3 regions of the Effusibacillus consociatus genome follow, and region 2 is predicted to be linked to each of the others. Evidence: riboswitches for the same ligand, from Rfam matches in the RefSeq annotation. Region 2 holds a riboswitch; each other region holds the start of a gene.

Region 1 (3,278 bases), on a different contig from region 2:
GTCCCCTACTGGATGCCCATACAATTTGTTGATTTCACCGAAGTTATTGAGATCAATAAAGAGCAAATGGAAATGTTGGCGACGGTTCAGAAAATGTTCGCCGATTTGTTGAATATAAGGTGCACGGTACATACCCGTTAGCGGATCAACGATTTGGTTCAGTTTGATCTGAAGCGTTTCTCGGGTCACGATCCCGATTGCCTGTTCTTCATGAATGACAAGCAAACGCTCGATTGAATGTTTTTCCATCTTTTCTAATGCATCCCAGGCGAATTGGTCAGGCAAAATACTGATCGGGTTTGGGGTCATCGCGTCGGCCACAATGCGATTGGGGTGGGAAGAACGGAGATCCCGCGACGTAATAATCCCTACAATTGTTCCATGATCCGTGACGAGCAGCGAACCAATTTTAAGTTCATTCATCATGTCGGAAACGTACTGGACGCTTCTTTCCGATGAAACCGTGTAGACCGGGGATGACATGAATTCCGCGACCCTCATTGCAACTCTACCTCCCGCTGAACCGATACCGATATTTTCAATTCGGAACGAAGAACCATGTTGTCGCTGATCAAGCGATCTGCTTCTTCCAGTATGATTTGCATCAGCACATGTTCATCCAGCATTTGGAGAAGGGAGTTTCGAATTAAGACCGCTTCAATTTTGGCGTGCTCCAATTTAACGATTGTAAATTGTTCCGGTGATATCGCCTGTGCCATTCGCTTCACCGCTTCCGGCCCGATAGGCGCTTTTTTCCCGATGATCAATAAATCCTGCATAGGCGGAACTTCAAATTCAGAAATTTTTAATGAGAGCATTGCTTTCCGGAAATAGTTCAGTTTGTCCTGCATCTTGATTACTCCTTCATGTTCGGGTGAGACTTCACATTCAACCGTTTACGTTAACCGATTCGGTTTCCCGAATAAATAGCCTTGTCCCATCTTAATTCCCAAAGATAGCGCGGTCTCGAAATCCTCCTCTTTTTCGATTCCTTCTAAAATCAGATTGGACTCGTCATTGCAGTACTCGACAAACAGTGCGACAACTTTTTGCTTCTTCTTGGATGTACTCAAGTCAGCTGAAAAGAATCGGTCGATTTTTATGAAATCCGGTGAGATGTCCAGAATATTTCGAAACGAAGTTGTTCCATCTCCTACATCGTCAAGGGCAATCAAGAAATTCAGTTCACGCAGCAAACGGATGGCATCTTTGAAAGAAGCGCTTTTCCATAATAGGCCCTCATAAATGGACTCATTAATCTCAAACACGATTTGATTTCTATAAGGCTCGAATTGCTTGACAAGGGTGTCGAGTAAGTCGATAAATAAAGGCGAGACCAAGGTTGAAGGGAAAATGTTGATAAACAACGGGCCATGTTCTCGTGAGCCCGGAGAGTTGAAGTAAGCTGAAATGGCCTCTAAAATAGAAAAAGAATCAACTTCGAACAACTTGTTTTGTTCCATGGCGTGCTGAAATAAAAGATCTGGATTCATATTGGATTTACTGCGAATGAGGGCCTCGTAACCCAGTATGCTCTTTCCCGGGAACCCGTAAATGGTCTGAAACACATGATAAAAATCGTTTTGTACAATCAATTGTTCTATATTAGGCATCAAGGCTACTCCCTTTGCTAGAGAATCAAAATAAGAAGCTACCCCGAATTGGAGCAGCTTTGAGCTTGGAAGCAACAAATTCGGCAACCCAGCTACCATAGATAAAATCCTTAGGTCTGAAGTTTTGCGCCCCCATTTTTCAATGAGTTTGCCTTTTCGTTTGTATGATCTTGAAAGGAAGATGATCAGCCTGAGGACCTACAAATAAAACTCCATCCTTCCTAATGAACCTTCGTTATTTGCGCCAAAATCCTTCTTTATACCCAATGATTCGCCAAAAAAACGCCAACTCCTTCCAAACATGTGTTCTTGAAACCCTACGTGTATCTGAGTTTTTGAAAGAAACCAGTGAGCCCTTCTTGTTCACCAGTCAAAATGGAGAAGTGCTTATGCGCTCTAGAGTCACTTGCCATTTAGTTGCCTTGATTTCCATTTCTTCAAATAACTTCCTTCATTGTTAAAAAATAAGTGAGTCCACATGTAACTGATTCGGGAAGCTGTCGAATTATTGATCAAAAGCAGGTAGTGAGTTCATTGGAAACCTTACCTTTACGCAATCCTTGTTCTGCTCGTATCGTGGTTTGTTTACAAGCAGTTTTCTCCGGTGAAAGGACTGAGGAGTCTGAACGTCGGGAGTTCAAAAAGGAATGCAAAGGTCAAAGGCAGATCGACGTCAACGACGAAATCTAACTTCTGTTTCAGCACGAATATAGCGCCAACTTTCTGTTCACGCTTTGGATGCGCGTCCGAAACTATGCGCTTTTTGTACGGGAATTACGCAAAACGTGGCTGATTTGCTGAAAAGTCATACAGCTCGCACATGCTTACGAACAGCTAATTCATGAACAAACGGAAGGCGAAAAGGCGACTATCAAAAGGAACGATTGTAGCACATGTTTTTTGGGGGGCCAAGACAGTAATCGACTACCTGTAATCGACTACCGTCTTTGCTACACGACTTAATGAAGATGAGTAATCACAGATACTGAAAACGATGCGCAGACTACCTACAAAGGCTTATCTGCTCGTCAGCAACTGTCATGATATTCTTTGAAAGCCGTAGGAACAAACACTGTCGTTTTGAAGAGATTTTTCGGACGGCCAAACAAGAAATCGTTACACAGCCGGGGTCAGCGATTCTGTTATTCCCTGGACAGGAAGCGATAGCCAATGCCCGGCTCCGTCACGATTAACTTGGGTTGGGTCGAGTCTTCCTCCAGTTTTTTGCGAAGATGTCCGATATACACCCTCAAGTAATGGCTGTCTGACTCATTGTGGTTGCTGCCCCACACTTGTTGGAGCAGTTGACGCTGCGTGACGACCTTCCCGGCATTCGAGGCGAGAACTTTCAGAAGATCATATTCTGTTGGGGTCAGCTTGATTCGTTCTCCCTTCAGTTCTACGATTCGCTGTGCCAAGTCGATGGTCAGCTCGCCGATCCGGAGGAGGGGCTCGTTCGTCGATTTGGCCATGTGCCGCAGCGCGACACGTATTCGGGCGACCAGTTCTCCCATTCCGAACGGCTTGGTCACATAATCATCGGCGCCGCTGTCTAATGCGGCGATCTTGTCTTCCTCCCGATCTTTTACCGTTAGCACAATGACCGGCGCATTCGACCATTCCCGGATGCGGCCAAGCACATCCATGCCGGACATGTCAGGCAAT
Region 2 (3,278 bases):
TCCAACCGCTCTTTGAAACCTATGAACCGAGATTTAGTGCGACAGTTGAGCGTGTGGGACAAGTCCCTTATCTGCAAAGTCTGGCGGAGATGAAGAAAAGCGACATTTTGCTGCTGATCGATGCGGCAAGCGATGTGAATATTTTTCTTCCCTCCAAGTTAATTGATTATTTCGGTGCACGAAAGCCGATTATGGGAATAACGTCCGAACAAGGAACCACCGGTTCCCTGATTCGCAACTATGGGTTTCCCGTGGTAGATCCGCGGGATTCCGAACGGATTGCGTCCGAGCTGATTCGAATGGTTCGGGAATGTGAACAGTATCGGCAGCGTGCCGAAACAAACGATACAGACATGTTTACAGCAAAATCGGTGGCTGATGAGTTGGCCCGACTGTTTGAAAACACAAGTAAAGCATAAAGTCGATTGGTGAAAATGGGAAAGGACGAGAGCGATGTTTGTCGGATGGAAAGAGGAGGATTTTGCCGTATTTGAAGTGGAAGGACTTGAACCAAGAATGGAAGCGCTGAAAGCGCGGGTTCGTCCGAAATTTGAAGCGATCGGGAGCGCTTTGGCGCCTGATTTATCCGCCCGCTATGGGGAAGAATTTTATGTTCATGTTGCAAAGCACGCCAGACGGAAAACAAATCCGCCGAATGATTCTTGGGTGAGCTTTGCAACCAATCCGCGAGGGTATAAAATGATGCCCCATTTTCAGGTGGGAATGTGGGCCACACATGCATTTGTGCAATTCGCCATTATCTACGAATGTGTCAACAAGAAAGAGTTCGGGGAACAGTTGGCCCGTGAATGGTCTTCGTTAAAACGGGAAATTCCGGAGCATATGCTTTGGTATGACGATCACATCAAGCCAAAATCGGTGCCCCATCCGGAAATGGATGAAAAGATCGACATCTTTACCAAAAAACTGATTCAAAACAAAAACGGTGAACTGCTGGTAGGAATCGAGATTCCGAAAGCACAAGCGATTGCGATGTCGGGAGAGGCGTTTCTGGATAAAGCACGGAAAACAATGTTTGAACTAGGTCCCCTTTATACATTATTACAACGTTGATGCTATTATTTTGTGGGTCCCCATTAAAGTACTCGGAATAAGCTACGAAGCTTCCCGTCACTTTAATGGGCGATATTACGGAGGTAGGGAAATGCAATTCACGAGAGAAGATGCCTGGAAGCTTCTGAATGAGTATACCAAGAGTCAAAGTTTGCTCAAACACGCGCTGGCGGTTGAAACCTCCATGCGGGCCTATGCGGAGAAATACGGGGAAGATGTGGAGAAGTGGGGAATCGTTGGACTCCTGCATGATTTTGATTATGAGAAATACCCGACTCCCGAAGAGCATCCGTTTAAGGGCTGTGAAATACTTCGGACACTGGGGTATCCGGAAGACGTAGTTCACGCGGTTCTGTCCCATGCTGAGTACAGCGGTGTTGCAAGAGAATCACTTATGGACAAGACTTTGTTTGCAGTCGATGAGTTGTCCGGTTTCGTGACAGCTGTTGCATTGGTGCGGCCAAGCAAAAGCGTCTTGGATGTGGATGTGAAAGCGGTAAAGAAGAAGTTGAAAGATAAAGCTTTCGCAAAAGGGGTCTCGCGGGATGATGTGTTCAAGGGAGCCGAAGAACTCGGAGTTGACCTGGACGAGCATATCCAGTTTGTGATTCGGGCCCTGCAAGGAAGGGCGGATGAATTAGGATTGCGTGGGATGGCACAAGAAGCATAACAGGTATTTGGATTCATTGTTGTCGAAATGCGTCGAACTCCCTCAAGGCACCGGGACTTTTGACGCATTTTTAATTTTGTTAGAGGAATTTAGTTTGCGGCTGTAGTAACAATTAAATGTAAACTTGTGATCGTTAAGTAATCATTTTTGAAGAGAGGGTTTGACACTAACACTTTTGACTCTAACGCTGATGAAAAGGGCAAAATCGTCGAAAGGCGATGACGCAAAGCTGCGGGCCTAAGGGAAGGGAATTTCGCTTCTTATGGCAGCCGAGCCGCCACAGTGGTAGCACACCTTCGTGTCTGCCCTGGAGGCAGATTTTTAACAAAAAATGGGGTGTGTCAAATGAGTTTTCAGATCCCTGTGCACTCAGTTTCGGTCGGGTATGACGCTCAAACGTCGTTCGATTCGTTGTTTGCGGAGGTGCTCGATTGCTTAAAGCGGGAGCAAGAGTCCATTCTTGAGCTTCTGGTTCTGTTTGAATCCATGAAACAGCAAGTTCTGGAATTGGCCGAGAAGCGGGCAGGCGGACTGAATGCCTCTTCGGTTCGCGCTTACCCGTACAAACAAGCTTTGGCAGAACTTGAGCAGGAATTGCTGGAAGCAAGTGATTTAAAAGGGGATGCGAGAAGCACGTTATTTTTACTCTTGTCTATGGCATATTACCGGATTGGAAGTTTACTGCAGGCCCGGAACATGGCCATGATTGCCCGTAGTGAATACAGTCGCTGCGGAGTCGAACAGAAAATCGCGTTTGCAGATTTGTTGATTGCGATCTGCTCGCTCGAACTTACTCAATATGAACAAGCGGCCGACCGGTGTGTGCTCGCACTGGCCGAGTCTACACTCTCAGATGATCCGATCGGAATAGCCCAGATTTGGCAGGTTTATGCGAGAATCCTGTATAAGCAGGGGCGAACTGAAGAATCAGTGGCTGCCCTGGTGATGGCAAGTGAAATCTATCGTGAGCAGGGGGCGGCAGCTAAGCAGGTGAAAACGCTGCTTGAATTGTCTCTCGTATTAATTGGACATGACGATTTGCACGGAGCGGTTTACCGTTCGAAACAAGCGTTGATGATCTGTCATCAAAGGCAGCTGCAAGCTTTGGAAATAGAAGTTTTGGATGTGCTGGCTCATTTGTTTCTCAAGATGGGACGAACGGTGGAAGTGGAAGGCTGCCGACAGAGAATTTATCGCCTAATGGGAACAGAAGGATAAGTCGGGTTCTGGTGACCCGATTTTTTTACAAAAAGTTTCAAGTTGAAAAGAAGGAATCTTCCCGCTTGATAAAGAAATACAATTTATAGAATTAAGCGATTTTTCACAAGAGTATGTGAAGTGGGGGATCACGATGGAAATACAAGAAGAACTGGACATTATGAATCTGACAATGACAGAAGTTTTTGAGCAAACATGTAAGCGCTTTCCTGAACGTAATGCAGTTTGTTTTTACGGTCAGGAACTCAACTACCAGACTTTATTCGGGTACGCGAGCCGGTTTGCCGCAGGTCTTTCTGAAGCCGGAATTCAAAAA
Region 3 (3,278 bases), on a different contig from region 2:
TGGCAGTGCAAGCAATGATATATTTGTCCGGGGGATTCAACATGCTCTCCGTATTTTTCATTCTGTTTCGAAACAATTCCGTATCCATGCCATTATAGACTACTGTCAAATGATGATCGGGAATACCGAACTTTCTTTTTAAATAATTTTTGAACCAAACTGAAGGCACAATGGTAATATTACTGGATGTGATACCGTAATATTCTTGAGCAATACCGTAATGGTAGGACAACGTATTTTTGCCCCGTATCATGTGTTTATCCATGTATTCATCCAGCAGACATCCATGTATAGTGGCGATTAGCGGTGTGTTCCCCGGTTTTACTCGGGATAGAGCTGTCGTGGCGATTATATCTTGTGTATGAATTAAGTCATATTTGCGCAAATTAAAATAACTTGAAGCCAGTTCCAAACTGTAACGTTCGATCTCTCTTTCGTTGATCCACGGATCCATGTCAGATATCTGCCGTAAAAAAAAGCTGGTTATCTTCGGCCTAACCACACCTCTTACTATTGTTGCTTCAAGGATATCCCCTTGATTTAGAATGTAGTAATTTTCAGAGTGTGGATCACGCGCCAAAATATCTGCTTCGTGCCCCGAACGTCTAAGCCCCCGTGTTAACTGTTCAACATAGTTCCAAAGCCCTCCGACAGAGGGGAGGAGAAAAGAGCTGGCTATTAAAATTTTCAACTTTTACACCCCTTCCCGTTGGCCAAAATGGACTTTCATACAGCAGCAAATTTTTTGATTTATTATATTCAACGGGGTTTTAAGGGGACTAGGCTACTAACTCCATAGGCGATTAAACGCTCGTATCCTTTGGTACTCTCATTAGAATTCTGGCTAACGGCCGGACCTTACTTTAAATTATTCACGGAGGTTTTTTGTGTGACCTCGCAAGGAGTTTTGCACAATTCGTCGAAATCCGACAGGAATATCATCAGCAATAAGCGAACTAATGAGTAAGGGGGAGCAATACCTGAATTGCAATCGAATGACCATATTATCTTGAAATAATCGAATTGATCCTATAAACTGGCTGTATATACAATCATATGGCAAGCGAAGAATGATCACTTGTATTTGGGCACTTGGGTGATCTGGAGCAACTAGTGCAACCGGCCAGTTCATAGGAATTCTGTGAATTGGCTTTTTGATTTTGAATAAGCAGCGGCAGGCGAGGTGCGGCATGCAGCAGGAATCCATACCGAAGGATTTAAAACCGACATTATTATTTGCTATGTTGTATAATGAAACACTTGAATTAGCTGTTCAGCCTATCGTAAATCTTCACACAGGCAAAGTGGAGGCCGTTGAAATATTAAGCCGTGCTCCCGGAGGCGTGCTCTTTCCTGACGAGATGTTTCGGTTGGCCCGCCAGTACGGGGTACTGCAACAACTCACCTTGTTATCCTGCAAGAAGCTTATTCAAAGCGTCGAGATTTTGAAGCCGTTTATCCCAAAAGGGATCTTCTTCAATATGGAAGCGGATGTCTCTATCGAAACGCTGGAGCAGGCAGTCAAATTATTGGATTCCATAGGAGAAGCCCAAGTAGTCTTGGAAGTTACCGAGCATATGCCTTCAGGTTTTGCGTGGCGTTCGTTTGCAGATAAGGAAGGTTTTGCGATTGCCATGGATGATTTGGGAAAAGGCAATTCGAATATGGTGGAATTGATGATCATGAAGCCTCATTTTGTAAAGATTTGCATGGAAATTGTAGTCAATCTTCACAAAACCGGAACAAAGATCATTATGATTGAAAACTTTAAGAAAATCGGTGATGATTTGAATATGCAGGTGATTGCAGAAGGAATCGAAACCCCGGAGGATTTGAAAAAACTGCGTGAGATGGGAATTGAATATGGGCAGGGTTATTATTTTTCCCGTCCTTGCGCCATTGATAAAGTTCCTGTTGAAGACTGGAAAAGAGGATTCGGGCACAAAATCGTTTAGAAGTGATTGCTAACTTTTGAAAAAGGATACCCCGGGTGTCCTTTTTCTTTTATACTGGTAGAGGTGAATAAATTTTGATGCAACTCTAGCGAATCTTTATAATAGAAGCTAGGTAAATAAACAGGGAGTGGGGTCGAACATGGAACAGTTTAAAGAAAGCATGCTTAAGCTCATTATTGATACTTCTACGAACTTGCCGACCGATGTCAGACAAATGATTGCTGCTGCTCGCGTGCGGGAGGAAATGGGGACTCGGTCTGCCCTGGCTCTTTCTACCATTGCGAAAAACATCAAAATGGCGGAGGAAGAGGAAGGCCCGATTTGTCAGGATACCGGTATGCCGACATTCCATATTCACTGTCCGGTTGGAGCCAATCAAATCGAGATGAAAAAAGCAATTCTTCAAGCGATAGCGGAAGCGACCAAGCTCGGGAAGCTGCGTCCCAACTCGGTGGATTCGTTAACAGGCAAAAATTCTGGCGATAATCTGGGACCGGGTACGCCTGTAATTCATTTTGAACAATGGGAAAAGGATTACATTGATGTGCGTTTGATTCTTAAAGGCGGAGGTTGTGAGAACAAAAACATCCAATACTCCTTGCCTTGTGAACTCGAAGGTTTAGGAAAAGCCGGACGGGATCTGGACGGTATTCGAAAATGCATTATGCACGCTGTTTATCAGGCTCAAGGACAGGGTTGTTCTGCCGGTTTTATCGGAGTAGGCATTGGCGGTGACCGTACATCCGGATATGCACTCGCGAAAGAACAATTATTCCGTAAAGTGAATGATGTAAACCCTAACGAGGATCTTCGCAAGCTGGAAGAATACGTGATGGAAAATGCAAACAAGCTGTCCATCGGAACTATGGGATTTGGCGGAAACGTATCCCTTTTAGGCTGCAAAGTAGGTGTTATGAACCGTCTTCCAGCCTCATTCTTTGTTTCTGTAGCGTATAACTGTTGGGCGTTCAGACGTCAAGGGGTTGTGATTAACCCAACTACAGGGGCAATCGAGAACTGGATCTATAAGGAGGATCTGGCTGAAGAGACTGTTGTGGAAGAAGTGGCCGCTTCCAACGAGAGCCGTCAAGTGGTTCTTCAGGCACCAATTACGGAAGAACAAATTCGCAGTCTCAAAGTCGGAGATGTGGTGATTATCAACGGTGCGATGCACACTGGTCGGGATGCATTCCATAAGTACATGATGGATCATGATTCTCCGGTGGATTTAAACGGCGGTATCATCTATCACTGCGGTCCCGTTATGCTCAAAGATGAGAATGGAAAATGGCATGTTAAAGCAGCAGGGCCTACGACATCCAT

What was found. A riboswitch is a leader RNA that binds a small molecule or an ion and turns the genes downstream of it on or off. The one in region 2 is predicted to bind cyclic di-GMP.
Region 1: it holds a riboswitch for cyclic di-GMP, as region 2 does, so the genes downstream of both, ACFO8Q_RS22575 (EAL domain-containing protein) here and ACFO8Q_RS09680 (hypothetical protein) in region 2, are expected to answer to the same signal.
Region 3: it holds a riboswitch for cyclic di-GMP, as region 2 does, so the genes downstream of both, ACFO8Q_RS17965 (EAL domain-containing protein) here and ACFO8Q_RS09680 (hypothetical protein) in region 2, are expected to answer to the same signal.

What each region holds. Positions count from the first base shown of each region.
Region 1 covers NZ_JBHSHC010000154.1:99,656-102,933, forward strand. The annotation lists gene ACFO8Q_RS22565 (GGDEF domain-containing protein) at 1-501, opposite strand, end outside; gene ACFO8Q_RS22570 (hypothetical protein) at 498-851, opposite strand; gene ACFO8Q_RS22575 (EAL domain-containing protein) at 897-1,613, opposite strand; cyclic di-GMP riboswitch class I at 1,693-1,776, opposite strand; gene ACFO8Q_RS22580 (response regulator) at 2,756-3,278, opposite strand, start outside.
Region 2 covers NZ_JBHSHC010000080.1:23,326-26,603, reverse strand. The annotation lists gene ACFO8Q_RS09695 (glycosyltransferase family protein) at 1-419, shown strand, start outside; gene ACFO8Q_RS09690 (YktB family protein) at 454-1,074, shown strand; gene ACFO8Q_RS09685 (HD domain-containing protein) at 1,166-1,744, shown strand; cyclic di-GMP riboswitch class I at 1,933-2,026, shown strand; gene ACFO8Q_RS09680 (hypothetical protein) at 2,090-2,962, shown strand; gene ACFO8Q_RS09675 (long-chain-fatty-acid--CoA ligase) at 3,096-3,278, shown strand, end outside.
Region 3 covers NZ_JBHSHC010000120.1:9,729-13,006, forward strand. The annotation lists gene ACFO8Q_RS17960 (glycosyltransferase family 4 protein) at 1-691, opposite strand, end outside; cyclic di-GMP riboswitch class II at 1,050-1,134, shown strand; gene ACFO8Q_RS17965 (EAL domain-containing protein) at 1,191-1,955, shown strand; gene ACFO8Q_RS17970 (fumarate hydratase) at 2,095-3,278, shown strand, end outside.